4 regions of the Serratia sp. Sp408 genome follow, and region 2 is predicted to be linked to each of the others. Evidence: predicted binding sites of a transcription regulator. Region 2 holds the regulator's gene; each other region holds the start of a gene.

The links. The regulator PurR, encoded in region 2, represses purine synthesis genes. The targets are predictions, from matches to a motif close to CANGCAAACGTTTGCNTG.
Positions count from the first base shown of each region.
Region 1: the regulator PurR is predicted to act here: its motif matches at 2,632-2,649, upstream of tusA (sulfurtransferase TusA).
Region 3: the regulator PurR is predicted to act here: its motif matches at 3,714-3,731, upstream of purL (phosphoribosylformylglycinamidine synthase).
Region 4: the regulator PurR is predicted to act here: its motif matches at 3,240-3,257, upstream of AC2AXP_RS03895 (amino acid aminotransferase).

Region 1 covers NZ_JBXUFT010000003.1:79,457-87,186, reverse strand. The annotation lists gene glpC (anaerobic glycerol-3-phosphate dehydrogenase subunit GlpC) at 1-806, shown strand, start outside; gene AC2AXP_RS12830 (DcrB family lipoprotein) at 887-1,450, opposite strand; partial or broken gene AC2AXP_RS12825 (GNAT family N-acetyltransferase) at 1,532-1,669, opposite strand; gene AC2AXP_RS12820 (7-cyano-7-deazaguanine/7-aminomethyl-7-deazaguanine transporter) at 1,786-2,451, opposite strand; gene tusA (sulfurtransferase TusA) at 2,736-2,981, shown strand; gene AC2AXP_RS12810 (zinc/cadmium/mercury/lead-transporting ATPase) at 3,103-5,421, opposite strand; gene AC2AXP_RS12805 (serralysin family metalloprotease) at 6,186-7,637, shown strand.
Region 2 covers NZ_JBXUFT010000001.1:1,192,091-1,199,820, reverse strand. The annotation lists gene AC2AXP_RS05695 (C40 family peptidase) at 348-1,190, shown strand; gene sodB (superoxide dismutase [Fe]) at 1,411-1,989, shown strand; gene cydH (cytochrome bd-I oxidase subunit CydH) at 2,063-2,152, opposite strand; gene purR (HTH-type transcriptional repressor PurR) at 2,477-3,502, shown strand; gene punR (DNA-binding transcriptional activator PunR) at 3,529-4,449, opposite strand; gene punC (purine nucleoside transporter PunC) at 4,572-5,777, shown strand; gene cfa (cyclopropane fatty acyl phospholipid synthase) at 6,122-7,273, shown strand; gene AC2AXP_RS05660 (I78 family peptidase inhibitor) at 7,361-7,660, opposite strand; gene AC2AXP_RS05655 (riboflavin synthase) at 7,707-7,730, opposite strand, start outside.
Region 3 covers NZ_JBXUFT010000006.1:78,234-85,963, forward strand. The annotation lists gene AC2AXP_RS17310 (PTS transporter subunit EIIC) at 1-726, shown strand, start outside; gene yfhb (phosphatidylglycerophosphatase C) at 730-1,386, shown strand; gene tadA (tRNA adenosine(34) deaminase TadA) at 1,583-2,089, shown strand; gene mltF (membrane-bound lytic murein transglycosylase MltF) at 2,086-3,549, opposite strand; gene purL (phosphoribosylformylglycinamidine synthase) at 3,827-7,717, shown strand.
Region 4 covers NZ_JBXUFT010000001.1:817,226-824,955, reverse strand. The annotation lists gene pncB (nicotinate phosphoribosyltransferase) at 1-59, shown strand, start outside; gene asnS (asparagine--tRNA ligase) at 261-1,661, shown strand; gene ompC (porin OmpC) at 1,962-3,074, shown strand; gene AC2AXP_RS03895 (amino acid aminotransferase) at 3,323-4,513, shown strand; gene AC2AXP_RS03890 (MBL fold metallo-hydrolase) at 4,580-5,227, opposite strand; gene mepK (peptidoglycan L,D-endopeptidase MepK) at 5,290-5,838, opposite strand; gene ldtD (L,D-transpeptidase) at 6,021-7,730, opposite strand, start outside.

The sequences.
Region 1 (7,730 bases), on a different contig from region 2:
TGAAAATCGATCACCGGCGCACGTTGCCGAAGTATTCTTTCGGCACCTTCCGCCGTTGGTATCGCTCGCAGGCGCAGCAGCAGGCGCGGTATCGTGAGCAAGTGGCGTTCTTCCACGGCTGTTTCGTCAACTACAATCACCCGCAACTGGGCAAGGATCTGATCGCGGTATTCAACGCGATGGATATCGGCGTTCAGCTGTTAAAGCGTGAGAAGTGTTGCGGCGTGCCGCTGATCGCCAATGGCTTTATCCAACAGGCGAAAAGGCAGGCCAACGTCAATGCCGACGCGCTGCGCCATGCGGTGCTGGAACAGGGCATGCCGGTGGTGGCAACCTCGTCGAGCTGCACCTTCACGCTGCGCGACGAATATCCCCATTTGCTCGAGGTCGACACCTCCGCGGTGCGTGACCGGGTGGAACTGGCGACGCGCTACCTTTATCGCCTGCTCAGCCAGGGGAGAACGCTGCCGCTGAACCCTACGCCGCTGCGGGTGGCTTACCACACCCCGTGTCATATGGAAAAAATGGGCTGGACCGCCTATACGCTAGAGCTGTTGCGGCAGATCCCCGGACTGGAACTGATCGTATTGGAGTCGCAGTGTTGCGGTATTGCCGGCACCTATGGCTTTAAATCGGAAAACTACGACACTTCGCAGGGCATTGGCGCGGCGCTGTTCCGCCAGATTGAACAAAGCGGGGTAGATTTGGTGGTAACCGATTGCGAAACCTGCAAATGGCAGATTGAAATGTCGACCGGCAAACGCTGTGAACACCCGATCACCCTGTTGGCTCAGGCGCTGGCGTAAGTGGCGCGGAATGAACGGGGCAGCGTAGCGGCCCCGGGTTTACGGCGTTAGTTTCAGCGTGCCGGTGAGGCACGCTGGACTTATGGTTTCAGTTTCAGCGTACTGATGATGCTTTCCGCTTCGGTTTGTGCCTGCTGTTGGTTATCCGCCGGCAGCGTCACCTGGATGGTCAGCAGCTGGTTATCCAGCGTACCGATCAGGATCGAGGAGTAGGCTTTCTCGCCGCCGCTGGCAATGATGCTGTCCAACTGGCGCAACGGCACGCCGTCAATTTCAATCGCCTTGTTGGTGACCACCTGCAGGTTGGCATCACGCGAACGCTGCTTTTCTTCCAGGCGTTGTGCCAGGGTTTCCAGCGAGTCGGCGGTTTTATCGCCCAGAATGACAATCAGCGCACGCTGGCCGGTGGTGTCGGCGTAAACGTGCATATTATTGGCCTGGTTGCCCAGCTTGCCGCTCTGATCGGACATGCCGGTGGGCAGGGTAAAGGCCAGTTTACCGTCCAGTAAGTTTACCTGTTGTCCAGCGGCGGCGCTGGCGGCGGCATCGCCGGCTGGCGCGGAGGTGTCTTTGGTTTCGCCATCGCAGGCCGCAAGGCCGAGAACTAACAGGCCGATTCCCATCAATGTTGCTACTTTACGCATTGGGCTTCCTTCTTCCTTTACAGGTATGGTGTCTCTGTCCGATCGCAACGTATTCCGCCGTGAAATGCAAGCTGGAAGTTGTCAGCGGGTTTTCTCCAGTAATAGCCGATAATCAGCGACTTCGCCTTTCTTTTCCAGTTCAACAATCCGATAACCGTTATCGATCAGCAGCATCAGCATGCCGCGAAACTGATTGCGGGTTTTTACCGTCAGCCGCCGAATTCGGGGATGCGTTGATACAGCGGGGCAATCTCTTCCAGCGTGGCGTGACGGATGATCAGGGTCATGGCGGTCTCGGTGTGCTCGTGGGCCGCCATGATAACCGAATCGGCAGGTTAACTCAGTTGCAGCGAACCGTCCGGATTGCGGTTCGCCAGACGCTTGAGCAGCATGTTGAGCAGTACGCCGTACATCGGCAGGAAGAATATCAGGCAGATAAGCACCTTGAAGCTGTAGTCCACCAGCGCGATCTCCACCCAGTTAGCGGCCATAAAGGCGTCGCTGCTTTTGTAGAAGGCAATGAAGAAGAACGACAGCGTATCGCTGATATTGCCGAGGAACATCGCGGCGGCGGGAGCCACCCACCAGGCGCTGCGCTGACGCAGGCGGTTGAAGACGTGAACATCGAGGATCTGACCAAGCACGTAGGCCATAAAACTGGCCACGGCGATACGCGCCACAAACAGGTTAAATTGGCGCAGTGCGGCAAAGCCTTGCCATTCCCCCTGATAGGTGACGGTTGAAATCACATAGGAGATAAACAGCGCCGGCACCATCACCGCAAGAATGATCCTGCGAGCCAGAGGCGCGCCAAAAATGCGCACGGTGAGATCGGTCGCCAGGAAGATAAACGGGAAGGTAAATGCGCCCCAGGTGGTATGGAAGCCGAAAACGGTAATCGGCAACTGCACCAGGTAGTTACTGGAGGTGATGATGACAATATGGAATAACGATAGCCATACCAGCGCGTTCAAGCGCTGTTGAGCGGTAAATGCGTACATAACTGACCTTTTTGAAAAATGGGGTGAGGGAACCCATACTCGCCATAGCCGGAAGCAGGCTTGCTGCGCTTGCAATCTACGTTGAGTATATGACCAAAAAATCGTGGCGCGATAAATTTTCCGCGCGGCGGCATGATACGCGTTTGCGCAACCAATGCAATGAAATAAACGGTTAAAATACACGCAAACGTTAACGTCCCTTGCACAGAAAAAACACCGGCGTAAACTATAGCGCTATACGATCCGGCGAGCGTTCGCCGATCGAATTGATCGAGACAAACTGCATGACTGATATTTTTTCCGAGGCTGACCAAACCCTCGATGCGCTTGGCCTGCGCTGCCCGGAGCCGGTGATGATGGTGCGCAAGACCGTTCGTCATATGGATAACGGCGAAACGCTGCTGATTATTGCCGACGATCCGGCCACTACCCGCGATATTCCCGGCTTCTGTCGCTTTATGGAACATACGCTGGTGGCGCAGGAAACCGAACGCGCACCCTACCGCTATCTGCTGCGCAAAGGCCTCTAAGCGACGGCAGCGCTGCGGGGTTAAAACGCAGCGCTGCTGGTAAATGCCTGGGGTTTCCCCGCTCGCCAATTCGCTACGCCAGGCTGACGGTTGCCGGCAGCCTGGCGGGGTTATCAGCGGATTATTGCCGGTTTTTCAATAGTCGCAATGCGTTCAACGTCACCAGGGCGGTCGCGCCGGAGTCGGCCAGCACCGCCAACCACAGGCCGGTCAGCCCCAACAGACTGGTGATTAGAAACACGCCTTTCAGCCCTAATGCGATGGTGATGTTCTGCCGGATATTGGCATGGGTCGCGCGTGAAATACGCACCATTTCCGCGATGCCCAGCAGCCGGTTGTGGGTCAGCGCCGCGTCGGCGGTTTCCAGCGCGACATCGGTACCACTGCCCATGGCGATGCCAATACTGGCTGCCTTCATCGCCGGGGCATCGTTGATGCCGTCGCCAATCATCGCGGTGGGCCGCAACAGGCTCAGTTGATTCACCGCGCTGACCTTGTCTTCCGGCAACAGTCCGGCGCGGTAATCCAACCCCAACTCGCCGGCGATAGCCGCTGCGGCGCGCGGGTTGTCGCCGGTCAGCATCACGCCATTGATACCCAACTGTCTCAGTGCCGCGATCGCCTGACCTGCATCGCTGCGCAGCGTATCGCGCAGTGCCAGCAAGCCGAGTGGTACGCCGTCTGCCAATACCACCACGGCGGTTTTTCCGGCGTTTTCCAACTGCTCGACCCGATTTTGCCACGGGTCAGCAAGCAGGCCGGCGGCGACCTTGGTCGGCGCGCCGATCAGTATGCGTTGCCCGTCTACCTCGCCTTCTACCCCCATACCGACCAGCGCACGGCGATTGGCTGCCGAAGGCAGCAGGCCACCGTTGCCTTCGGCGTGGCGAACGATCGCCTGCGCCAGCGGATGGTGCGAGCCGGCCTCAACCGCGGCGGCCAGCGCCAACAGGCGTTGCCGATCGACATCGCCAATCGGCAGCACGTCAGTTACCGTCGGTTTGCCCTCGGTCAAGGTACCGGTTTTATCAAAGGCGATGGTCTGCACCTGGCCCAACTGTTCCAGCGCTGCGCCGCCTTTGATCAATGCGCCACGCCGCGTGGCGGCCGCCAGACCGGAGGTGATCGCCGCTGGTGTCGAAATGACCAGCGCGCACGGACAGCCAATCAGCAACAGCGTCAGGCCACGATAAATCCAGGTTTCCCATGGCTGTGCGAACAGCAGCGGCGGCAGCAGGATCACCGCTACCGCCAGCAGCATGATCGCCGGGGTGTAATAACGGCTGAAACGGTCGAGGAAGCGCTCGATGGGCGCGCGGCGTTCTTCCGCTTCTTCAATCAGTTGCAGGATGCGATCGATGGCATTGTTGCCCGGTTCGGAAACCACTTTCATTTGAGCTGCCTGATCGACCGACAGGCTGCCCGCCGCCACTTTCTCGCCCTGTTGGCGTTCGACCGGTACCGACTCGCCGGTCAGCGCGCTTTCATCAAAGCTGGCGAACGGGTTGATCAGCTCGGCGTCGGCCGGCAGGCGGGCGCCAGGGGCGATTTCAATCACATCTCCGGGGCGCAGGCTGGCGACCGGCACCCGCTGCCGCTGTTCGCCGCGGATCAGCAAAGCATCCTCCGGCACTAGCGCCATCAGGGCGCTAATGCCACGACGTGCACGGCTGGCGGCGTAGGATTCCAGCAGTTCACCGACCATAAACAGCAGCAGTACCATCGCCGCTTCGGCAGTGGCGCCGATAAATAGCGCGCCGATGGCAGCGACGCTCATCAGCGTTTCGATGGCAAACGGCGTACCGCTACGGATCAGACGCAGCGCTTTGCTGGCGATCGGCGCCAGCCCCACCAGCGTGGTGGCAATGAATGCGATGCGGCCAAACTGCGGGTTAACGGCGTTCAGCGCCCAACTGATGACCATCAGCGCGGCCATCAACAGTAACGGGCCGTACTCAACCAGCCGCGATGGGACGACCACCGTCTTTGCCTGCTCACCGATACCGAGCAGGGTAAAGCCAGCCTTGCCGACCGCGTCTTGCACGCGCTGGCTGATATCGCTCTGCGCGTCGACCACCAGCTTTTCGGTAGCGAACAGCACGCGAGCGCTGTCCACACCGGGGATGGCAGTGACGGCATTTTCTATTTTTTGCGCACAGCTTGGGCAATCCATGCCGTTGACTTTCCAACTAAAACGCTGACTGCCGGAAGGGGGAACAGCGGCCAGCCTGTCGCTTTCTTCGTCCGGATCTGCGGGATCGCCGCTGCTGCAACACTGCGTGCTTTGGCATGATGGCGGCTGCGTCGTTTGCTGCGCGTCTACCGTCGTGGGTTGTTCGCTGCTGCAGCCGTGTTGGGCTTTGGCATGGTCATGGCCGCAGCCACAACCGCTGTCGTTATGACTGTGTGAATGTGTGTGTGGTGATGGACGTGTCTGCATAATGCCCCCTTCGGCAGTTAGTGATGCTCACCTTGCCGACTGTACACCCTGGAGCCAACTCCAGAGTCAAGCAGCGGGATGAGAATAATTCCGACTACCGACAAAGTCTGACAGTAGGGCGAGCAGGCTGTAGCGGCGTGGGTTGCCGGACAAATGTGCCGGCAGCAAATTTGCAGAGCTTTTTTCCGGCTGGCCGGTCGGGGAGACGCAGGGATATGTTCCATCGTGCAGCGCCAGCTGTGGGTATTTTCCTCCAATGGAGCGACGTTGTTATCAACCTCAATAATTCTCACCGCGTCGCCGCAAACCCCCAGGCGATATTAATTAGTTCATCAGGTTAATAATAAAAATTTATTAACTTATTCCGTTTGTGTGACATGCGCGTTTTTACAGAAAAATGCCAGCATGATTCTCTATGGCTGTAATCGGCATTTTTATTGGCTCTTATTGCCAACATAGACAGATTAAACTGCCGAATCTGTGTAAACAGTGTAAATAAGTAGTTTAAATAACCTTCGTTACATCAATAAAAAGTCATTTATTTTGTGTGGTGTTTTATTGTCCTGCCTATACTTGGAAACGATTACCATTTGGGATGGTGATCTTATTTTCTGATTGTTATGCATTAATTCCGTATTTACCACTGCCGTGACTGGCAGATTAACCCCTTTCTTACCGGTAACGGCAGGTCTTCTGCGTCCGAAAGGAAGGTTATCTCTATCTGTTTGATCGTTAACGATCGAATAATGAGTGGAATCGAACCCATGCAATCGACAAAAAAGGCAATAGAAATTACTGAATCCAACCTCGCTGCGACCACTACCGGCTACGATGCCGTTAATGATCTGCTGCACTATCATCAGCGAGGCAATGGCATTCAGATTAATGGCAAGGACTCATTTACTACCGAGCAGGCCGGGCTGTATATCACCCGCTCCAATCAGACCTGGAATGGCAAAGGCGTGTTTGATACGCCGGTGAAATTGACTTACGCTTTCCCGGACTACGCATTCAATTCGGCTAACGCCGGTGGCGATCGCGGATTGAGCAAGTTCAGCGTTGAGCAGCAGCAGCAGGCGAAGCTGTCGCTTCAGTCCTGGGCTGACGTCGCCAATATTACCTTTACCGAGGTTTCCGGCAGCCAGAAGGCCAATATCACCTTTGGCAACTACAGCCAGGATCAGTACGGTAACACCGACTATGACACCCAGGCCTATGCCTGGCTGCCGGGGTCGGGTAACGTTTCCGGCCAGAGTTGGTACAACATCAACCAGTCCAACATCCAGCACCCAGCCTCCGAAGACTATGGTCGCCAGACGTTTACCCATGAAATCGGCCACGCGCTGGGGCTGAGCCACCCGGGTGACTATAATGCCGGCGAAGGCAACCCGAGCTACAAGGACGTCAGCTATGCCGAAGATACGCGCATGTTCAGCCTGATGAGCTATTGGAGCGAAACCAACACCGGCGGCGATAATGGCGGTCATTACTCTGCGGCTCCGCTGCTGGATGACATTTCTGCCATTCAGCATTTGTACGGTGCCAATATGTCGACACGTACCGGAGACACGGTGTATGGCTTCAATTCCAATACCGGTCGTGACTTCCTCAGCACCAGCAGCAACGCGCAGAAAGTGATTTTTGCCGCCTGGGATGGGGGTGGCAAAGATACCTTCGACTTCTCCGGTTATACTGCCAATCAGCGTATCAACCTGAACGAGAAATCGTTCTCGGACGTTGGTGGGCTGAAAGGCAACGTGTCGATTGCTGCGGGCGTGACGATTGAAAACGCCATTGGCGGTTCCGGCAATGACGTGCTGGTGGGCAACCAGGCCAATAACCTGCTGAAGGGCGGCGCCGGTAACGACGTGCTGTTCGGCGGCGGCGGGGCCGATGAGCTGTGGGGCGGCGCGGGCAGTGATATCTTTGTGTTCGCCGCTGCCAGCGATTCCAAATCGGGCGCAGCCGACTGGATCCGCGATTTCCAGAAGGGCATCGACAAGATTGACCTGTCGTTCTTCAATCAGGGTGCCGAAGGCGCTGACTTTATCAAGTTCGTCGACCATTTCAGCGGTGCGGCGGGCGAAGCGCTGTTAACCTATGATGCAACCAGTAACGTCAGCGATCTGGCATTGAACCTCAGCGGTCAGCAGACGCCGGACTTCCTGGTGAAAATTGTCGGACAGGCGGAAATTGCTACCGACTTTATCGTCTGATTATTGGCGGTGTACCGTGGGCCGGTTCGCCGGCCCCTACCAGTTAACCAGCGAGTCGTTGATGATAAAACGCATTTTCTACGCTGCCATGAT
Region 2 (7,730 bases):
GCGGCTGGCAAAAAAACGCCATCTTTTGCAAGGACATTCTGCCAGCACCGACCGCGCAGCGTCGGCAACGCCATTTCGATCAAACATACACTCAGAATAACATTTTTAATCTGACCATTTCACTAATATATTTTGCCAAGTGCTGCAGCTTTAATCCCCAGCCAGTCGCGTCGCAGACCATTTTTCATCCATTCGGCAGCGTTTTTTGCGTTGATTAAAAATGCCATTAACGTTTTCTCACAATATGGATTATTATTTATAGGTTCTCCGCTGTTTTATATGGCGTATTTGGGGAATACTGTCATTCTTTCGTAGTTTGTTTCGGGGCCAAGGTTGGTAACGTCAACATGCGTTTAATTATTACGCTCTTTGTGCTGTTGTTTACACAGCTGTTTCTCAATCTGGCGCATGCCGCGCCACAGGCTCGCGTTGCCGCTGAGCAGCGTAAAACCCATGTTAATGAGGCACGCCCGGACGATCGCAAGAAAAAGAAAGCGCTCAAGGCGGCCAAGAAAGCCAAAGTCACTACACCGCAAAAGACGACCGCGTTAAAAACCCGCAAAACATCGACCATAAAAACGGCAAAGAAGACCAGTCGAATTAAATCGTCGCGTAAAACCACGCAGGTTGCCAAAATTCGCGTTACGCCGCCGAAGAAAGGCTATAAAAAAGGTTATGGTCGCCACCGCACTGCGGGTTTGGCCACCACCAAGCGGCTGCGTAACGAAAATCTGCTGCATGATGAAAAACCGCTAAAACTCAGCGCTGCGCATAAAAAACGTTATCAGCACGCCAAACAGACCGCGATGGCCAAACTGATGAACCAGATGGGCAAACCCTACCGCTGGGGCGGTACTTCACCACGCACCGGCTTTGATTGTAGTGGACTGATTTATTACGCCTATAAGGACGTGATGAAAATCAAGATGCCGCGCACCGCCAATGAAATGTTCCACCTGCGGGATGCGGCGCCGATCAAGAAGAACGAACTCGAAAGCGGAGACCTGGTGTTCTTTCGCATAAATAACCGCGGCGCGGCTGACCATGTGGGGGTTTATCTGGGCAACGGCAAATTTATCCAGTCGCCGCGCACCGGGGAGGAAATCCGCATCAGCCAGCTTGATAATGATTACTGGCAAAATCATTACGTCGGTGCCCGCCGCGTGATGACGCCAAAAACCATTCGCTGACGCAACAAGACGATGGCGGCCTCGCCCGGCCGCCATCGTGCCGTTCCCTTCTCTCTTGCCATAACTCTTTTGCCCCGATTTAGCACGCTTTAACTCCTTTTCCTGTCGGGAAATTGCTACCATTAATAACCTCTAAAAAAGAGTGGTTACTGGCGATTCGTTCGCCAAAGTCCCCGGATGGGAACGCCAGATTGGCGCCATATAAAAGAAGGAGAAAGCAATGTCGTTTACACTACCTGCTCTACCGTATGCCAAAGATGCGCTTGAACCGCATATCTCGGCAGAAACGCTGGAATACCACTATGGTAAACATCACAACGCTTATGTGGTTAACCTGAATGCGCTGATCGACGGCAGCGAGTTTCAAGACAAATCATTGGAAGAGATCGTTAAAACCGCCAGCGGCGGCATCTTCAACAACGCCGCGCAGGTGTGGAACCACACCTTTTACTGGCATTGCCTGTCGCCACAGGGCGGCGGTGAGCCAAACGGTAAACTGGCAGAAGCAATCAATCGGGCCTTCGGTAGCTTCGATAAGTTCAAGCAGGCGTTCACACAATCAGCGGTAGGCAATTTTGGCGCCGGCTGGACCTGGCTGGTAAAGAAAAGCGACGGTTCGCTGGCTATCGTTAATACCTCGAATGCAGCCACCCCGCTGACCGGCGAGGACAAGCCGCTGCTGACGGTAGACGTGTGGGAGCACGCTTATTATATCGACTACCGCAATGCGCGGCCGAACTATCTGGAAAACTTCTGGGCGCTGGTGAACTGGGCGTTCGTAGCGGAAAACCTGGCGTAATTGGCCAATACGCGGCAATAAATAAAAAGGCGCAGTTCATATTGAGCTGCGCCTTTATTGATTAAGTCAGGATTCAGTTCAATGCGGCAGTGAAGCTGAAGGCAATAATCATCGCCAATGCACCCAGGGTGGTGAACAAAGACATTTTTAAATCGGTATCCATCAAAAACTCCTTATCAGATAATCTGCGCCAAGCATAAAATCCACAGTATTGGTGCGTCAAATCATTTTCCCACAGTTCCCCAATAAAATCTTGTTATCATTCCACGCTTATAATGTTGATTAGCACTTCCACTTTTGCTCAATATGCGACAAAATTCGCAGTTCACTGCTGCGCACCGGCAATTGAGTCCCTCCAGGTCAAGTGGCTGACGACTTCCACACTAAAAACCAAGTTTTCGTGACTCTGGAGAAGGATCTGCGTAGGCAAACGATTAACAACATGCTTACATGCTAAATACATGTGGGTTTAGGAGTCATTCTTTACATGGCAACGATTAAAGATGTGGCCAAACGCGCGGGCGTTTCCACCACCACCGTTTCGCACGTCATCAATAAGACCCGTTTCGTCGCCGAAGAGACCAAGGCGGCCGTTTGGGCTGCCATTAAAGAGCTGCATTATTCCCCAAGCGCCGTTGCTCGCAGTTTGAAGGTCAATCACACCAAATCCATTGGCCTGCTGGCAACCTCCAGCGAAGCGCCCTATTTCGCTGAAGTGATTGAAGCGGTGGAAAACAGCTGTTACAGCAAGGGCTACACGCTGATTCTGTGCAACTCGCATAACAATCTGGACAAACAGCGCGCCTATCTGGCGATGCTGGCGCAAAAACGCGTCGACGGCCTGCTGGTGATGTGCTCCGAATATCCTGACCAACTGCTCGGCATGCTGGAAGATTATCGCAACATCCCGATGGTGGTGATGGACTGGGGCGCCGCGCGCGGTGACTTCACCGACACCATCATCGACAATGCCTTCGAAGGTGGCTATCTGGCAGGCCGTTATCTGATTGAACGTGGCCACCGCGACATCGGCGCCATTCCCGGGCAACTGTCGCGCAACACCGGCGGCGGCCGTCATCAGGGTTTCCTCAAGGCATTGCAGGAAGCCAATATCGACATCCGTGACCAGTGGATTGTCCAGGGCGACTTCGAGCCGGAGTCCGGTTATAAGGCCATGCACCAGATCCTGTCGCAAAAACAGCGCCCGACCGCCGTGTTCTGCGGCGGCGACATTATGGCCATGGGCGCAATCTGCGCTGCCGACGAGCTCGGGTTGCGCGTGCCGCAGGATATTTCAGTGATCGGTTATGACAATGTACGCAACGCGCGTTACTTCACCCCGGCGCTGACCACTATCCATCAGCCAAAAGAGCGTCTTGGTGAAATGGCATTTACCATGCTGCTGGATCGCATCATCAGCAAACGCGAAGAATCGCAGGTCATTGAAGTACACCCCAAATTGATCGAACGCCGCTCGGTCGCCGACGGCCCGTTCGTCGATTACCGCCGCTAAAGCACCGGCCGGGGGGCGCGATTGCGCTACTCCGGCAATATCACCTCGCTCAACCATTCCTGATTCAGCGTTTCACTGTCGCCGAGATAATCCAGCAACCACGCCATCGCCGGCGACTGCGCGTTCTGCTGCCAGGTCAGGCAACAGGCGCTGGGCGGGAACGGTTCAGGCAGTTGCAACGCCACCAGTTCCCCCTGCTCAATCAACGGCAATACGCGATGTGCCGGCACCATGCCGACGCACAAGCCATCACGCAAACAGTCCACCGCCGATACCCAGTCCGGTACCAGCAACCGCCGTTGGTTATCCAAAGACCAGGTGACGCGCTTGGGCAAGGTGCGTGAGGTGTCCTCCAGCACCAGGGAGGGAAATGGCCGCAGCCGATCGTCATCCAGCGGGCCGGGCAAAACCGCCAGCGGATGGCTGGCGCTGACCACGCACAGCCAGTTCATAAAACCCATGTCGCGAAAGGCAAAGCCGCCACCGGTCGGCACCGCGCGCGTTGCGCCAATTGCCATATCGGCACGCCCGTCCACCAGCGCATCCCACACGCCGTTGAACACTTCCGGCTGTACCCGCAACTCGACGTCCGGGAAATGACGGTAGAAATCCAGCACCAGTTGCCGGCTACGCTGTGGTTTGACGATGATATCGACGGCGATCTTCAACTGGCCGCGCCAGCCGTTGGCCACCTGCTGACACTGACGACGGGTGTCGAGCATTTTTTTGATGACAGCGCGCGATTCCTGAACAAACAATGCGCCGGCAGGCGTCAGCTCCACGTCGCGATGGCGCCGTTCAAACAGCGGCACCGCCAGCCACTGCTCCAACTGACGTACGGTATAACTCACCGCTGACGGCACGCGATGCAGTTCCTGCGCTGCCGCGCTGAAACTGCCGGTACGCGCCACGGCGTCGACCACATCAAGGGAATATTCAGACCACATCGCTTTGCCTTCAATTTTTTTAACAGCAGCTTGCAAATATTACCGTTTCACAAGCAGAGATCCAGCCAGATACACTTGCGACGCTAAAAAAAACCTGCACAACAGCATCAACGAGAAATACCATGCGAAACTTTGGATTTATGTTTTACCTCGCCGGGCTGAGCATGCTCGGCTACCTGGCCACCGATATGTACCTGCCCGCCTTTGGCGCCATGCAGCAAGAATTGCAGATTTCTGCCGGCGCCATCAGCGCCAGCCTCAGTATCTTCCTGGCCGGTTTTGCCTTTGCTCAATTACTCTGGGGGCCACTCTCCGATCGTCTCGGCCGCAAGCCGGTATTGCTGATGGGACTGGCGCTATTTGGCATCGGCTGTCTGGGCATGCTGTGGGCCGATAACGCGATGCAACTGTGGTCATTGCGCTTTATTCAGGCGATCGGCGTCTGTTCCGCTGCGGTCACCTGGCAGGCGATCGTTATCGATCGCTATCGCGAGGGCGCCGCCCATCGCGTGTTCGCTACCATCATGCCGCTGGTGGCGCTGTCGCCAGCGCTGGCGCCGTTGCTCGGAGCCTGGCTGCTGAATCACATGGGCTGGCGCGCCATTTTTGCCGTGCTGCTGGCGATCAGCGCCCTGCTGCTGTTGCCAACGCTGCTGCTCAAAGACAGTTCGCGCCTTGCGCCGGCCGCCGCCAACAACAACGGTATCGGCTTCCTGCAACTGCTGAAGTCGCCGGTGTTTGGCGGTAACGTCATGGTGTTCGCCGCCTGTTCAGCCGGCTTCTTTGCCTGGCTGACCGGCTCGCCATTTATTCTTGGCAACATGGGCTACAGCCCTAATGACATCGGTCTGAGCTACGTGCCGCAGACCCTGGCCTTCCTGCTCGGCGGCTTCGGTTGCCGCACCGCGCTAAACCGCATTAACGGCAACACCTTGCTGCCATGGCTGCTGATAGCGTATGGCATCAGTATGGTGGCGTTGTATCTGGTCGCCACCCTGACCACGCCGACCTTGACCACCCTGCTGATTCCGTTCTGCCTGATGGCATTGGTCAACGGCGCTGTCTACCCGATCGTGGTGGCCAATGCGTTGACGCCGTTCCCGGAAAGCACCGGTAAAGCGGCAGCACTGCAAAACACCTTGCAACTGGGTTTATGCTTTGTTGCCAGTATGCTGGTGTCGGCATTTATCGCACAACCGCTATTGGCGACGGTAACGGTGATGGTGTCTACCGTGGTCTTGGCTGCGATAGGCTATCTGATACAGCGTGGCAAAACGGTCGAGCAACCGCAGTCAACGCCGCGTGAACATGCTAACTCCGCGTCATAATTGCCTTTGGCAATAGTCACTTAAAGAATATTTTTGCCGAGTGCGATTTACAGTTGAGTAAGCGCCTCGGCAAGCCTATACTCAAAAAATAACCTTTAAAAATACCATAGCTAAAAGCGTTTTATTACACGTACTTGTTGTGTACGCGTATGGCGTCACAGTTTATTTTTTGATGAGTTGCCCCACGCCGTTTGGTATCAGGGTTCTCTTGGAATTTTCCTCTGTTCATGTCGGATATCAAACCTTGCGGTGAAATTTGTCGTAGGGATACGTATATGCCCGCAGAAATTGGCTAAGCTTTTTCCCAACGGGCCATAAGTCAGAAGAAAGGTGATGGAGAAGCTATGAGTTCATCGTGTATAGAAGATCTGAGCATCCAGGATAACCAATGGTATCGTATTGCCCATGAAATGCTCAGCATGGCGGGGATTGAAATAAACGGCTCCCGTCCTTTCGATATTCAGGTTAAAAACCCCGAGTTTTTTAAGCGCGTCCTGCAGGAAGGTTCACTGGGGCTGGGTGAAAGTTATATGGACGGCTGGTGGGAATGCGAACGGCTGGACTGTTTCTTTCACCGCGTGGTTGCCGCCGGTCTGGAAAAGAAACTCCCCCACCATTTTAAAGACACGCTGCGCATTGCCGCTGCACGGCTGACCAATCTGCAATCCAAAAAACGTGCCTGGATTGTCGGCAAGGAACATTACGATCTGGGTAATGATCTATTTACCCTGATGCTTGATCCCTATATGCAATATTCCTGCGGCTACTGGAAAGACGCGGCGACGCTCGAACAGGCGCAGGAAGGCAAATTGCGTATTATCTGCGAAAAGCTGCAATTGCAGCCGGGCATGCGCCTGCTGGATATCGGCTGCGGCTGGGGCGGTCTGTCCGCCTTTGCCGCCAAGCACTACGGCGTCTCGGTAGTGGGTGTGACCATTTCCGCCGAACAGCAAAAACTGGCTCAGGCGCGCTGTGAAGGGCTGGACGTGCAGATCCTGCTGCAAGACTATCGGGATCTCGATCAGCAATTTGATCGCATCGCCTCGGTTGGTATGTTTGAACACGTCGGGCCTAAAAATTACCGCACCTATTTCGAGGTGGTCGAGCGCAATTTAAAACCGAACGGGCTATTCCTGCTGCATACCATCGGGTCGAATCGTACGGATATGAATGTTGACCCCTGGATCAACAAATATATCTTCCCGAACGGTTGCCTGCCGTCAGTCAAACATATTGCGCAGGCCAGCGAAGGTCATTTCGTGATGGAAGACTGGCACAATTTTGGCGCCGATTACGATCGTACCCTGATGGCATGGCATGAGCGCTTTAAACAGGCCTGGCCACAGTTGGCCGAACGTTATTCCGAGCGCTTCGAACGCATGTTCAGCTATTATCTCAACGCCTGCGCCGGGGCGTTCCGCGCGCGGGATATCCAGCTTTGGCAGGTTGTTTTCAGCCCGCAAGGCGTTGAAGGCGGAATACGCGTACCGCGTTAACCCTGCCGCCAATCCTCCGCGCATAAAAATGCCGGTCAGACATCGCTGACCGGCATCGCCAATTAACCGCAGATTATCATGGCGGTATCAGCCGCAATAAACCCGAATAATCTTGTCATCCTGATCCGCCAGGAAATTAAGCCGACTCAGATTGAAATCCATGGTGACGGCAGCATTGTAAGGTATGGTACGCACCTGGCGCGCGTCGATCTGCACCCCATCCAGCGAAGAGAGCGGTTTACCCACGTAGTTCTGGTACTGCGCAGCGCCACAGGTATCATCTGCCGTATTCTCCGACGGCGAAGCCGCGCTATTTTCTGACGTGCTGCTACAGGCAGCCAGCGCCATCAGCGCCGCCAACATCAACGTTTTCCGATAAAACTTCACGTTTTTGCTCCTCTGGTTTTGGGTATTTATTGTTACGCCAGCCCGATCAAGGCTTCGGCGCCAGCTCGGT
Region 3 (7,730 bases), on a different contig from region 2:
CCGGGACGCGGCGGGGTGATTGCGGTACTGCTGGTAGTGGCCTTTATGTGCTGGGTGGAAAAAAGGCTGCGTAAACTGTTGCCGGAATCGCTGGAACTGATCCTGAATCCCTTATTCACCACCTTGATTACCGCATCGCTGGCGATAGTGCTGCTTCAGCCGCTTGGCGGTTACATTTCCGATGCCATCGCCCATGGCGCCAATCTGGCGATCGACAAAGGCGGCCTGCTGGTGGGGGCGGTGCTGTCCGGCGTTTTTCTGCCGCTGGTTCTGTCAGGATTGCACCAGGGACTGGTGCCGATCCACGTTGAACTGGTGCAGGCGCACGGTGCCAACCCGCTGTTGCCGATCCTGGCGATGGCCGGTGTCGGCCAGGTGGGCGCAGCGTTGGCGGTGCTGCTGAAAACCCGCAACGAACGTTTAAAGAAAGTGATTAAGGGCGCCTTGCCGGTTGGCGTGCTGGGCATTGGCGAGCCGCTGATCTTTGGCGTGACGTTGCCGCTGGGTAAACCGTTTATTGCCGCCTGTCTCGGTGGCGCGGTGGGCGGCGCACTGATCAGCTACTGGAAAGTGGCGACGGTGATCACCTTCGGTATTTCAGGACTGCCTTTGGCGTTAACCATCGTATCAGGTAAGGTGATGTTGTATCTGACAGGTATGCTGATTACGATTATAGCGGGCTTCATTTTTACCTGGCTAATGGGTTTCAACGATCCTGAGGAGTAGCGCTTGAGTGACAAACCACGCCAACAGGCTGAGGAAGGCCGCCGCGTCGTGTTCTTCGATTTGGACGGTACGCTACATCAGGAGGATATGTTTGGCAGTTTCTTGCGCTTTTTATTACGCCGTTTGCCGCTGAACTTATTGCTGGTAGTGCCGCTATTGCCGGTGGTCGGTATCAGTATGCTGGTCGCCGGTCGTGCCGCGCGCTGGCCGATGAGCGTGCTGCTGTGGTCGATTACCTTCGGTCGTTCACAGGCCAGGCTGCAGGCGCTGGAATTGCAGTTTGTTAACTATTTCCGCCAAAAGGTCACCGCCTTTCCGGTGGTACAGCTGCGTCTGCGCCAGTATCTGGACGAGCATGATGCCGAAGTGTGGCTGATTACCGGCTCGCCCGAACGCCTGGTGGAGCAGGTCTATCAGGATTCCTCTTTTCTGCCGCGGGTACGTCTGGTGGGCAGCCGCATTGCGCCTCGCTATGGCGGCTGGGTACTGGCAATGCGCTGTCTGGGGGTGCAAAAGGTGATGCAGCTTGAACAACGTATCGGCGCACCGCTGAAATTATACAGCGGTTACAGCGACAGCAAACAGGATAACCCGTTGCTGTTTTTCTGCGAGCATCGCTGGCGGGTCAGCAAAGAGGGTGAGCTGCAGCAACTGGAGTGACGCACCTGGCCAGATGAGCCACGATGCCGTTCGGGGAAACCTGAGCGGCATTTTTTTGCCTGCTGCGGCGTGAGCCAGCGGCTCGGCGCCTTGGTTTGCCTGACAGCCAATGCACTACGGTCGCTGGTGACAAAAGAGGAGCCGAGCTGGCCTACTGTGTATAATGCCCGCCGCAATGCGCACGAGGACTTATATGATGATTGAATACAACGACGACTACTGGATGCGACAGGCGCTGACGCTGGCCCTGCGTGCGCAGGAAGAGGGAGAAGTGCCGGTGGGTGCGCTACTGGTGCTCGACAACCAGGTGATTGGCGAAGGCTGGAATCGGCCGATTGGCCGACACGACCCGACCGCGCATGCGGAAATTATGGCGTTACGGCAGGGCGGCGCGGTGTTGCAGAACTATCGGCTGTTGAACGCCACGCTGTATGTCACGCTGGAGCCCTGTGTGATGTGCGCCGGCGCGATGGTGCACAGTCGTATTCGCCGTCTGGTGTACGGCGCATCGGACGAAAAGACCGGGGCTGCCGGATCGCTGGTGGATATTTTGCGCCATCCTGGCATGAACCATCAGGTAGATATTACCGCCGGCGTGCTGGCCGAGGAATGTGCAGCCACGTTGAGCAACTTCTTCCGCCTGCGCCGGGAACAGCAAAAAGCGTTGAAGCAGGCGCAGCGGGCGGCAAAACCGCAGGATTAATCGAGATTGAGCGCCAAATCGGGCGCTACGGTAGGGTAGCCGCGGCCGAGTGCCGCCTGAGCCTGCGCCGTTTGCGCCGCCTTCTTTTCCTTTTCCTGCAAATATCCCACCAGACTGACCTGATAACGGCGGATGTTTTCCACGTAGTTATACGCTTCGCGACCGCGCGCGTAGCCATAGGTCAGCTGCGGGTAATAGCGTTTCTGGCTGAGCATCGGCAGGCGTTGTTTGACGTCAACCCAGCTATCCGGGTTGCCCTTTTGCATTTTTGTCAGTTTGCGCGCATCGAGCATGTGTCCCCAGCCCATATTGTACGCCGCCAGGGCAAACCATACGCGTTCGTCTTCCGGCACCGTGTCCGGCATTTTGTCCATCAGGCGTTGCAGATACAGGGCTCCGCCCTGAATGCTTTCTTCCGGATCGAGACGGTCATTGACCCCCAGCCCATCTGCGGTGGCGCGGGTTAACATCATCAGGCCGCGCACGCCGGTTGGCGAGGTTGCCAGCGGGTTCCAATGAGACTCCTGATAGGCAATGGCGGCCAGCAGTTTCCAGTCGATGATATTGGCATACTTTTCAAACAGCGGCTGAAAGGTCGGCAACACCGAATCGATGGCCGACAGGAAGGTTTTGGTATCGACATAATCGAAACTGCCGACGTGACCAAGGTATTTCTCTTCCAGACGCGCCAGGGTACCGTCTTCTACCATTTGGCTGTAAAAATCGAGCAGAGCGGCGTACAGGCTGTCATCATTGCTGCGTTTCAGATACCAGGTGACCGGCTCTTCGTCGGTGGCGTCGAAGGCCACCGCCAACTGTGGATGGATGCGTTGCAGCAACGCGATGGTCACCGAGTCGCCGAGGGTATAGTCCAATTTGCCGTCGGCCACCCGTTCCAGCAGTTCTTTGGAGGTCAGGTCACTGGAGGATTGCCAGCCGAGATCGGGGAACTTGCCGTTTTTGAGCTGTTTTAGCGTGCTGACGTGGGCAGAGCCGGAAGCCACTGCCAGCGTGCCTTTGAGATCGGCGAAGTTTTTCGGCCGCGGGCTGCCAAGGCGATACACCAACTGCTGGGAAACCGAGTAGTACGCCGGACCGGTGCGGGCACGGCTAAGGCGATCCTGATTGTAGATCAGGCCGGCGGCGAGGATATCGGCGTTGTCATCGTCCAGATCGTCGAACAGATCGTTAATGTTTTGATGCGGCAAAACCACCAGTTTCACCCCCAGATAGTTGGCAAAGCGCTTTGCCAGCTCGTAATCGAGGCCGCTCGGCCCCTGTGGCGTGGTGAAATAGGTTAATGGCGAATTTAACGTGCTGACGCGTAATTCGCCGCGGGACTTGATCTCTGCAAGTTGTCCGTCCTGGCCGCCCCGCCATGGGATGTTAGGCCACAGGGCTAGCGCCAGAAGCAGAGTGACAGTACCGACAAGGATGTAATTTATTTTTAGGCGTTTCAAATAGTTGTCTCTCGGCGATGCATGTCTGCCGCAGGCCGGAAAGGGTTTTTTGGTATGGTTATATCAACAGTATCGGGGCATTTTGCGTAACAAAACGCCAGCGTGCAACTTTATTGGCATGTTATGACAATTCGTCGGTAAGAATACGATTTATCAATTATCGCCACGCAAACGGTTTCGTCGGCGGCGTGGATTCTCTATAATAGCGCGCGTTTTCCCCTGTTGCGCCCAATGAAGCACTGGAGTCAGTGTCTTCGAAGACGAGAGAACTTTGATTATGGAAATACTGCGTGGTTCGCCCGCTTTGTCGGCTTTTCGTGTTACCAAACTGCTGTCCCGCTGCCAGGACGCACAACTTCCGGTCAGTGATATCTATGCCGAGTACGTCCACTTTGCCGATGTTAGCGCACCGCTAAGTGCCGAAGAACATGGCAAGCTCACGCGCTTGCTCAAGTACGGTCCTTCTCTCGCCGAACACGCTCCGGAGGGACGCCTGCTGTTGGTAACGCCGCGTCCGGGCACCATTTCCCCCTGGTCATCCAAAGCCACCGACATTGCCCATAACTGCGGCTTGTCGCAGGTTGAACGCCTGGAGCGCGGTCTGGCGTTTTACGTCACGGCGCCGGCGTTGAGCGAAGCGCAATGGCAGCAACTGGCCGCATTGCTGCACGATCGCATGATGGAAACCGTGTTCAGCGATCTGCAACAGGCGGAAAAACTGTTTGCTCACCACCAGCCAGCGCCGTATCAGGCGGTGGACGTGCTGGGGGAAGGACGCAGTGCGCTGGAAAAGGCGAATGTCAAACTGGGCCTGGCGCTGGCCCAGGACGAAATTGACTACCTGCTGAATGCATTTACCGGTTTGGGGCGCAACCCGACGGACATCGAACTGTATATGTTTGCACAGGCCAACTCTGAGCACTGTCGCCACAAGATTTTCAACGCCGACTGGATCATAGACGGCGAACAGCAGCCTAAATCGCTGTTCAAGATGATCAAAAACACCTTCGAACATACGCCGGACTACGTGCTGTCAGCGTATAAAGACAACGCCGCGGTGATGGAAGGCTCGCAGGTCGGGCGCTTCTTCGCTGCGCCGCAAAACGGCCAATATGATTATCATCAGGAAGATACGCATATTCTGATGAAGGTTGAAACCCATAACCACCCGACGGCGATTTCTCCTTGGCCGGGCGCTGCCACCGGTTCCGGCGGCGAAATCCGCGACGAGGGTGCCACCGGCCGGGGTGCCAAGCCGAAGGCCGGTCTGGTGGGCTTCTCGGTGTCCAACCTGCGCATTCCTGGTTTTGAACAGCCGTGGGAACAGGATTTCGGCAAGCCGGATCGCATCGTCAGCGCATTGGATATCATGACTGAAGGCCCACTGGGCGGGGCGGCGTTTAATAACGAATTCGGCCGTCCGGCGCTGCTCGGTTACTTCCGTACCTATGAAGAACAGGTCAATAGCCACAACGGCGTTGAACTGCGTGGCTACCACAAGCCAATCATGCTGGCGGGCGGTATCGGCAACATTCGCGCCGATCACGTGCAGAAAGGCGAAATTACCGTTGGCGCCAAGCTGGTGGTACTGGGTGGCCCGGCAATGAATATCGGTCTGGGCGGCGGTGCGGCATCGTCAATGGATTCCGGCCAATCCGACGCCGATCTGGATTTTGCCTCGGTACAGCGTGACAACCCGGAAATGGAGCGTCGTTGCCAAGAGGTCATCGACCGTTGCTGGCAACTGGGCGCCGACAACCCGATTCTGTTTATCCACGACGTGGGCGCTGGCGGTCTGTCCAACGCCATGCCGGAACTGGTGAGCGACGGCGGCCGCGGTGGCCGTTTCGAACTGCGTGACATCCTTAACGATGAGCCGGGCATGAGCCCGCTGGAAGTGTGGTGTAACGAATCGCAGGAACGCTATGTCATGGCGATTGCGCCGGCACAGATGGCGCAGTTTGACGAAATTTGCCGCCGTGAACGTGCGCCGTACGCGGTGATCGGCGAAGCAACCGAAGAACGCCACCTGACGCTGAACGATGATCATTTTGATAACCAGCCGATCGATATGCCGCTGGACGTGCTGCTTGGCAAAACGCCAAAAATGACCCGCGACGTCACGCGTCTGCAGGCCAAGGGCGAGCCGGTGCTGCGCGATGGTATCAGCGTGGCTGACGCGGTGAAACGCGTGCTGCACTTGCCGGCTGTTGCAGAGAAAACCTTCCTGATCACCATTGGCGACCGTACCGTGACCGGTATGGTGGCGCGCGATCAGATGGTAGGCCCATGGCAGATCCCGGTGGCAGATTGCGCGGTAACCACCGCCAGCCTCGACAGCTACTATGGTGAAGCGATGTCTCTTGGCGAACGTGCGCCGGTGGCGCTGCTGGACTTTGCCGCTTCGGGCCGTCTGGCGGTGGGCGAAGCGCTGACCAACCTGGCGGCGACGAACATTGGCTCCCTCAAACGCGTGAAGCTTTCCGCCAACTGGATGGCCGCAGCCGGCCACCCAGGGGAAGATGCCGGCCTGTATGAGGCGGTAAAAGCGGTGGGCGAGGAACTGTGTCCGGCGTTGGGCATCACGATCCCGGTGGGGAAAGATTCGATGTCGATGAAAACCCGCTGGCAGGAAGGTAATGAGCAACGCGAGATGACCTCACCGCTGTCGCTGGTGATCACCGCCTTTGCCCGGGTAGAAGACGTTCGCCATACCGTGACGCCACAGCTGCGTACCGACCAGGGCGACACCGAGCTGTTGCTGATTGACCTCGGTAACGGCCACAACGCGCTGGGGGCAACCGCACTGGCGCAGGTTTACCGCCAGTTGGGCGACCAACCGGCGGACGTGCGCAGCGCTGAGCAACTGGCCGGTTTCTTCAATGCGATGCAACAGCTGGTAGCGGATCGTGCGTTGCTGGCTTACCACGACCGTTCCGATGGCGGTTTGCTGGTCACGCTGGCGGAAATGGCCTTTGCCGGTCACTGCGGCGTGGCGGTGGATATCCAGGCGCTGGGCGCGGATGCGCTGGCGGCGCTGTTCAATGAAGAACTGGGGGCGGTGATTCAGGTCAGCGCCGAACGCCGGGCTGCGGTGCAACAGATTTTTGCCCAGCATGGCCTGAGCGACAATGTGCATCATATCGGCCGGGTTCAGGCTGGCGATCGCTTCGTCATAACCCAGGGCGATAAACCGGTCTATAGCGAAAGCCGCAGCACGCTGCGCACCTGGTGGGCGGAAACCACCTGGCAAATGCAACGCCTGCGCGATAACCCTGACTGTGCCGATCAGGAACATCAGGCCAAACAGGATGAACGCGATCCGGGGCTGAACGTCAAATTGACGTTTGCGCCGCAAGAGGACATCGTGGCACCTTATATTGCCAAGGGCGCGCGGCCGAAAGTCGCGGTGCTGCGTGAGCAGGGCGTCAACTCCCACGTTGAAATGGCGGCGGCGTTCCACCGCGCAGGTTTTGACGCCATCGACGTGCATATGAGCGATTTGCTGACGGGGCGTCGCGATCTGCAGGACTTCCATACGCTGGTAGCCTGTGGTGGTTTCTCATATGGTGACGTACTGGGTGCTGGCGAGGGCTGGGCGAAGTCGATTCTGTTCAACCCGCGCGTACGTGACGAGTTTGAAGCTTTCTTCCACCGTCCGCAGACGCTGGCGCTGGGCGTGTGTAACGGCTGCCAGATGATGTCCAACCTGCGTGAGCTGATCCCCGGTGCCGAACAGTGGCCGCGCTTCGTACGCAACCTGTCGGATCGCTTCGAAGCACGCTTTAGCCTGGTCGAAGTGGCGGCCAGCCCGTCGCTGTTTATGCAGGGCATGGCCGGTTCGCGGATGCCGATTGCGGTGTCGCATGGCGAAGGGCATGTTGAAGTCCGTGATGCGGCGCATTTGGCCGCGTTGGAAAGTCAGGGACTGGTGGCATTGCGCTTCGTCAACAATGCCGGCCAGGTCACGGAAGCCTACCCGGCCAACCCGAACGGCTCGCCAAACGGCATTACCGCTGTGACCAGCGCCAGCGGGCGTGCGACGGTGATGATGCCGCATCCGGAGCGGGTATTCCGTACCGTCAGCAACTCCTGGCACCCGGAAGAGTGGGGTGAAGACAGCCCGTGGATGCGCATGTTCCGCAACGCGCGCCAGCAACTGGGTTAATGTCTCAGGGGCC
Region 4 (7,730 bases), 370 kb from region 2:
CGTTTGTCAAGGCGCTGCGCAAGGCCTTTGACTTGCCGCTGGTGAAAAAGGCCAGTTGAACTACAGCCGGCAGCCCCTCAGGCCGGCTTTTTCCTGCTTCTTTATTCCCTGCAACGACACCCATGCCGCGATGCAAGAAATGTTGCACCAATCCGGTGATTTCTGCTTGTGCTCTGCACCGCGGCAAGTAACATAGTCTCATCCCCATTTTCTTGGGTGGTAAGCTATTTCTTCATCAAATCAATTAAAGAGAGAAATCTATGAGCGTAGTGCCTGTATGCGACGTGCTGCAAGGTCGTGCTGCGGTTGACAGTGAAGTCACCGTGCGCGGCTGGGTACGTACCCGGAGAGATTCTAAAGCTGGTATCTCCTTCCTCGCCGTTTATGACGGCTCCTGCTTTGATCCGTTACAGGCCGTCGTTAATAATTCTCTGCCGAATTATCAGGATGAAGTGCTGCACCTGACGACAGGCTGTTCGGTTGAAGTGACCGGCAAGGTGGTGGCCTCCCCTGGCGAAGGCCAGAGCTTTGAGCTGCAAGCGACCGCCATCAAGGTGGTTGGTTGGGTGGACGATCCGGATACCTATCCAATGGCTGCCAAACGTCACAGCATTGAGTATCTGCGCGAAGTGGCCCACCTGCGCCCACGCACCAACCTGATCGGCGCAGTCGCACGCGTCCGTCATACGCTGGCACAGGCGATCCATCGTTTCTTACATGAAAACGGCTATTTCTGGGTATCCACGCCGCTGATCACCGCGTCCGATACCGAAGGTGCCGGCGAAATGTTCCGCGTCTCCACGCTGGATCTGGAAAACCTGCCGCGCGACGATAAGGGCGCTGTCGACTTCAGCCAGGACTTCTTCGGTAAAGAGGCCTTCCTGACCGTTTCCGGCCAGTTGAACGGCGAAACCTACGCCTGCGCGTTATCAAAAGTTTACACCTTCGGCCCGACTTTCCGTGCGGAAAATTCCAACACCAGCCGTCACCTGGCCGAGTTCTGGATGGTCGAGCCGGAAGTGGCCTTCGCCTCGCTGGATGACGTTGCCGGCTTGGCGGAAAGTATGCTGAAGTATGTCTTCCAGGCCGTGCTTGATGAACGTGCCGATGACATGCAGTTCTTTGCCGAGCGGGTAGATAAAGACGCGGTTGAACGTCTGAAACGCTTTGTTACCTCTGATTTTGCCCAGGTTGACTATACCGACGCCGTCGAGATCCTGCTGGCGTCCGGTCAAACCTTTGAAAACCCGGTATCCTGGGGCATTGACCTGTCGTCTGAACACGAGCGTTATCTGGCCGAGAAACACTTTAAGGCCCCGGTAGTGGTCAAGAATTATCCGAAGGACATCAAAGCCTTCTATATGCGTATGAACGAAGATGGCAAAACCGTCGCGGCGATGGATGTTCTGGCGCCGGGAATTGGCGAAATCATCGGCGGATCGCAGCGTGAAGAGCGACTTGATGTGCTCGATCAGCGTCTGGAAGAGATGGGTCTGAACAAGGAAGACTACTGGTGGTATCGCGATCTGCGCCGTTACGGCACCGTTCCGCACTCCGGTTTCGGCCTCGGATTTGAACGTTTAATCGCCTATGTGACCGGCGTGCAGAACGTTCGTGATGTGATTCCATTCCCACGCACGCCACGAAACGCCAGCTTCTAATTAACGACGCTAAACAGTTTCGACACCATTTTGTTACAAAACAAAGGCCAGCCTCGCTGGCCTTTCGCATTTTTTATTATTGACCTGCGTCACAAAGTTCCCTTTCATTAATATCTTGTTACACATTGTTTCCTATTGAAACCTGATTGCGATATTAGTAGCATTTTCGCTCTAGATTAACCCGACGGTGAATGGAACACTGCGTGCAGACACAGGACGACACCAATCTATCAACAATAGTTCCAAAAGAATTATTGGCGGCAGTGGCAAGGTGTCCGAATAACACCAATGAGGGTAATAATGATGAAGCGCAACATTCTTGCAGTGGTAATTCCAGCTCTGTTGGCTGCTGGTGCAGCAAACGCAGCTGAGATCTATAACAAAGACGGCAACAAGCTGGATCTGTACGGTAAAGTTGACGGCCTGCACTACTTCTCTGACAGCAAAGGCGACGACGGCGACCAATCTTACGTTCGTTTCGGCTTCAAAGGTGAAACTCAGATTACTGACCAACTGACCGGTTACGGCCAGTGGGAATACAACGTTCAGGCTAACCACGCTGAATCTCAAGGCACCGAAGGCACCAAGACTCGTCTGGGCTTCGCGGGTCTGAAATTTGCTGACTACGGTTCATTCGATTACGGCCGTAACTACGGCGTTCTGTACGACGTGGAAGGCTGGACCGATATGCTGCCAGAGTTCGGCGGCGACACCTACACCATTACCGACAACTACATGACCGGCCGTACCAACGGCGTTGCGACTTATCGTAACAACAACTTCTTCGGTCTGGTTGACGGCTGGAACTTTGCCGTTCAGTACCAGGGCAAAAACGAAAACGACGGTCGCGAGCTGAAAAAACAAAACGGCGACGGTTGGGGCCTGTCTACTACTTATGACATCCTGGATTCCGGCGTGAGCGTGGGTGCGGCATACGCATCTTCCGACCGTACCGATGCCCAGACCCGTGAGTCTACCGCACGTGGTGACAAGGCTGATGCATGGACCGTGGGCGCGAAATACGACGCTAACAACGTGTACCTGGCAGCCATGTACTCAGAAACCCGTAACATGACTCCTTACGGCGAAGCGTACAACACCATCGCTGACAAAACCCAGAACTTCGAAGTCACCGCACAGTACCAGTTCGACTTCGGTCTGCGTCCAGAAGTGTCTTACCTGCAGTCCAAAGGCAAGCAACTGGCTGGCCGTTCTGCTAACAACGCAACCTTCAATGGCGGCGATGCAGATCTGGTTAAATACGTTTCTGTAGGTACCACTTACTACTTCAACAAAAACATGTCTACCTACGTTGATTACAAAATCAACCTGCTGGACGAAAACGAATTCACCAAAGCCAACGCCATCTCTACCGACGACGTTGTTGCTGTTGGTCTGGTTTACCAGTTCTAATTCGTTACTCGCTTAACGGCGGTTCGCTGCCGGACAAGTTAATCAAACAGGGCTTCGGCCCTGTTTTTGTTTGTTGCCACCGTTTAAATTTTTATCCTGCCTGAAGGCCTTTTTCCGTCATTTTTTGTGCTGAATATGCGCCCATCACAAGATCGAGGTGTTTTTCTCGCAAACGGTTGGCAAAGCGCATAACTGGCGCTACCCTGATGCCTCTGACTGCTTAACTCTAAGCCATGGAAGCATCTGACATGTTTGAAAAGATCACCGCTGCACCAGCCGATCCCATTCTGGGTTTGACCGATATTTTCCGCGCGGACGCCCGTCCGAACAAAATCAACCTGGGTATCGGCGTCTATAAAGACGAAACTGGCAAAACGCCAGTGCTGACCAGCGTGAAAAAAGCCGAGCAGTACCTGCTGGAAAACGAAACCACCAAAAATTATCTCGGTATTGAAGGCATCCCGGCGTTCGCCACCTGCACGCAGGAACTGCTGTTCGGCAAAGACAGCGCCATCATCAGCGACAAGCGTGCCCGCACCGCGCAAACGCCAGGCGGCACCGGTGGTCTGCGCGTTGCCGGTGACTTCATCGCCAACCAGACCAGCGCCAAGCGCGTCTGGATCAGCAACCCAAGCTGGCCAAACCACAAAAACGTGTTTAGTGCTGCCGGCCTGGAAGTGCTGGAATATGATTATTATGATGCCGACAACCATGCGCTGAACTTTGACGGTCTGATTAACAGCCTGAAACAGGCGCAAGCTGGCGACGTAGTGGTATTCCACGGCTGCTGCCACAACCCGACCGGCATCGATCCAACGCCGGAACAATGGAGCCAGTTGGCCGAGCTTTCCGCCAAAAGTGGCTGGTTGCCGCTGTTCGACTTCGCCTATCAGGGCTTTGCCAACGGCTTGGAAGAAGACGCTCAGGGCCTGCGTATTTTCGCGGCCAAGCATCAGGAACTGATCGTCGCCAGCTCGTACTCGAAGAACTTTGGCCTGTATAACGAACGCGTAGGCGCCTGCACCGTCGTCGCTGCGGATGCCGACACCGCCGATCGTGCCTTTAGCCAGGTAAAAGCGGCGATTCGCGCCAACTACTCCAACCCGCCTTCACACGGCGCCGCGGTGGTAGCGACCATCCTGAGCAATGAGGCATTGCGCGCCATCTGGGAGCAGGAACTGACCGACATGCGTCAACGCATCCATCGCATGCGCCAGCTGTTCGTCAATACCCTGCAGGAAAAGGGAGCGGAGCAGGATTTCAGCTTTATCATCAACCAGAACGGCATGTTCTCGTTCAGCGGCCTGACCAAAGAACAGGTGCTGCGTCTGCGCGATGAGTTTGGCGTGTATGCGGTAAACTCCGGTCGCGTCAACGTGGCAGGCATGACGCCAGACAATATGGCGCCACTGTGTGAAGCCATCGTCGCCGTGCTGTAATCACCGGCCGGTAACGAACGAAAAAGGGGCGCCAATGCGCCCCTTTGGTTTTCTGCCGCTGGCAGATTACCAGACTGCCGGTTCTTCGCGCAGGAACGGGTTATGCAGGCGCTCCTGACCGAAGGTCGACATAGGGCCATGGCCGGGAATAAACGCCATATCGTCGCCCTGCGGCAGTAATTTGCTATGGATAGCGTTGATCAGTGCCTGATGATCGCCGCGAGGGAAGTCCGTGCGCCCCACTCCGCCGTTGAACAGCACATCGCCCACCAGTGCCAGACGAGCTTCATCGTTGATGAAAACGATATGCCCCGGCGTATGCCCCGGGCAATGCAGTACCTTCAGCGTCATGGCACCAACCTGTACCGTATCGCCTTCCGCCAGCCAGCGGGTTGGCGTTAGCGGCACACACTCTTCCAGCCCAAACATGCGGCTTTGCGCCGGCAAGCCATCGAGCCAGAAGGCGTCTTCCTTGTCAGGGCCGTAGATCGGCACCTGATAGTGTTCAGCCAGCTCCGCCGCAGCGCCGACGTGGTCAAGATGACCATGCGTCAGCAGGATTTGCGTCAGCGTCACGCCGGCCTCCGCCACCGCCGCCTGCAGTTTTTCCGCTTCGCCGCCGGGATCGACCAACGCCGCCTGACGTGTCTCATCACACCAGATCAACGTACAGTTCTGGCTAAACGCGGTAACGGGAATAATTTTATAGTTCATAAAGCTCCAACAGCCACGGCGCCGAACCTGCCGGCCGGCGCGTCAATCAGCGTACTGCATGATTACCAGGTCCGAGCCGGGCCGGTATCAATGTGTACAAAGTTGCTACGTGGGTAATATCCTACACCACCCGCACGCATTTTTAACGCGGCCTTGCGGATATTACTCAGTTGGATACCTTCGATATGGAAATCCATCGCCTGCCCTTTGGTATGGTAGCTGTGCTTGGCCACACCGCGGCTGTGCGATCGCAGTTCATTATTGGTCCCCAGAGAACGATAACCAGAGACTAACTGAACCGGTTTGCTGGTTCCGAGCAGGCCCTGCAAACGATATAAATGATCGAACAGACGCGGGTCTATCGATTTCACTTTATTTGCACGGTAATCGCGGAAAAGATGATTTAGACGAGCCAGCTCTTCTTTATTATAACCTTTGCCATCAAAGAATTCGGCTTTAAGCGATTCTCCGGTATGCAGGTTATTTACTACCAGAATACGTGGGCGAGAAGTTGAAAGGCTGGCAAATGCTTGCCCTGGGAGCAGCGCTATACCCATGGCAGCCGTACCTAACGTTAACCACTTACGGCGGTGATGATCTATTTTGTCCATGTTTCTGTCAAACCCGGCAAGAATATCAAAAAAATATGCACAAAAAAGCGCACTGCCCGAACCATAACCGCCTACGCAGGCTGAGTCAACCCGTGATGTCCCGCGGTTTACCGGCCCCCAGAGTCTGGGCGCCGGCCATATGGTCCGATATTCTGACCGTTATTTATTTATAATTACTGCATTTATTGCATTAATTTTTCGGCCTGAGCCAAAATTTGTGCGCCGGATCTCACCGTATTATCGTAATTGTAAATATCTGTACGGAATTGTGGCTTTCCGTCATCAGATACCCAGGCGGTTAAATAATACAATTTAACCGGGATATGCTGACGTACATTGACATAGGTGGTATTTCCCTGTTTCAGGGTTGAAGAAACGCGGCTATTGTTCCAACCGGCATCCTGCAACAGCATATTGGCCAAATCGGACGCCTTATTTACCCGAACGCAACCGGAACTGAGCGCACGGATATCCTTTTGGAACAGATTATGATTCGGCGTATCGTGCAGATAGATGGCATCCGAACTGGGCATATTGAATTTGAAACGACCCAGCGAGTTGGTGGCGCCCGGTGCCTGACGAATGCGATACGGGAAGTTGCGCGCTGATACCATATTCCAGTCAATCATTGACGGATCAATCACTTCGGCATCGTTGCTCCAGCCGGAAAGCACGGTATAGCCGTGTTTACGGAAATAGTTGGCGTCACGCATCGCTTTCGGCACGATGTCTTCACGCACCAGCGTGGTCGGTACGTTCCACGGCGGGTTAACCACCACATTATTCAATGCGCTGCTCATCATCGGCGTCTTGCGGCTGGGGCGACCAACGATCACCCGCGACGACAGCACTTCATTGCCGTTCTGGTAATAGACCAGTGAATAGTTGGGAATATTGACCATGATGCCGTTGCTGACGCGTCCTGGCAGGATACGCAGCCGCTGAATGTTCAATGCCAGCAGCGACGCTCGCATTTGCGGCGACACGTTCAGCCATTCGCGCGTCCGCACGCCGATGATCCCGTCGGTACTCAGCCCCTGCCATTTCTGAAAGCGCTTCACACCCTCGACCAGTTCGCTGGAATACAGATTGTCAGCCATCGATGCCGCTGCTGGCGGCTGCTGCAATAGCGCGCCGTCGGTGGGCGCAGTGATATTATCCACCGGCGCCGCCGACGGGCTGACCACCGTGCCGCGGTTCTCGCGCAGCGCTTCTTCATCAACGGATAAATCGTCATCCGCCACCGGTGCGGCAGCGCGATTAACCACCGTCGGCTGTTGCGCAGGCAGACTGGCGGCGGGAATATCGCTCATCATGCCGGTACGCTGCAGTATCTCACGCAGCGCGGGGATATCGTTGCTGATCTCGCCCGGTCGCAGGCTCGGCCCATTAGCCAGTCGCGGCCAGGGGCGGCTATCGGCCAACATGTCACGCAGCGCTTGATGCATTTTGGCATATTGCGGGTGCTGTGGCGCCAGCGACTCAACGTACGCCTGCGCCTTGCCCTGCCGCACCGCCAACTGCCACTGGTTGATGACGGTACCCGGCGGCGTGGCCAGTTTGTACGGAATATTACTGTATAACCAGTTGTTGCCGTTGGCGCCGATTGACGACACAAACTGCAGATAACCGAGCATGGCGTCGGACAGGACGATATCCCGGCCCATATCGCTGATGGCCGGATCGGTCAGTTGCCTGACCCATTGGGTAAACTGCGGCTGTATGCCAGAAATGGCCAGTTCCGCCAATTGTTGCTGGAACTGCTGCACCGCCTCGCGATCCTGCCACATCGGCTGCATCTGATTGGCCGCATACAACGGCGCCAAGGTTGAAAGGTAGTGCGGTGTCACGCCGCCAGGCAACGCCGCAACCAGTTCGGAACGGCTTTGCGC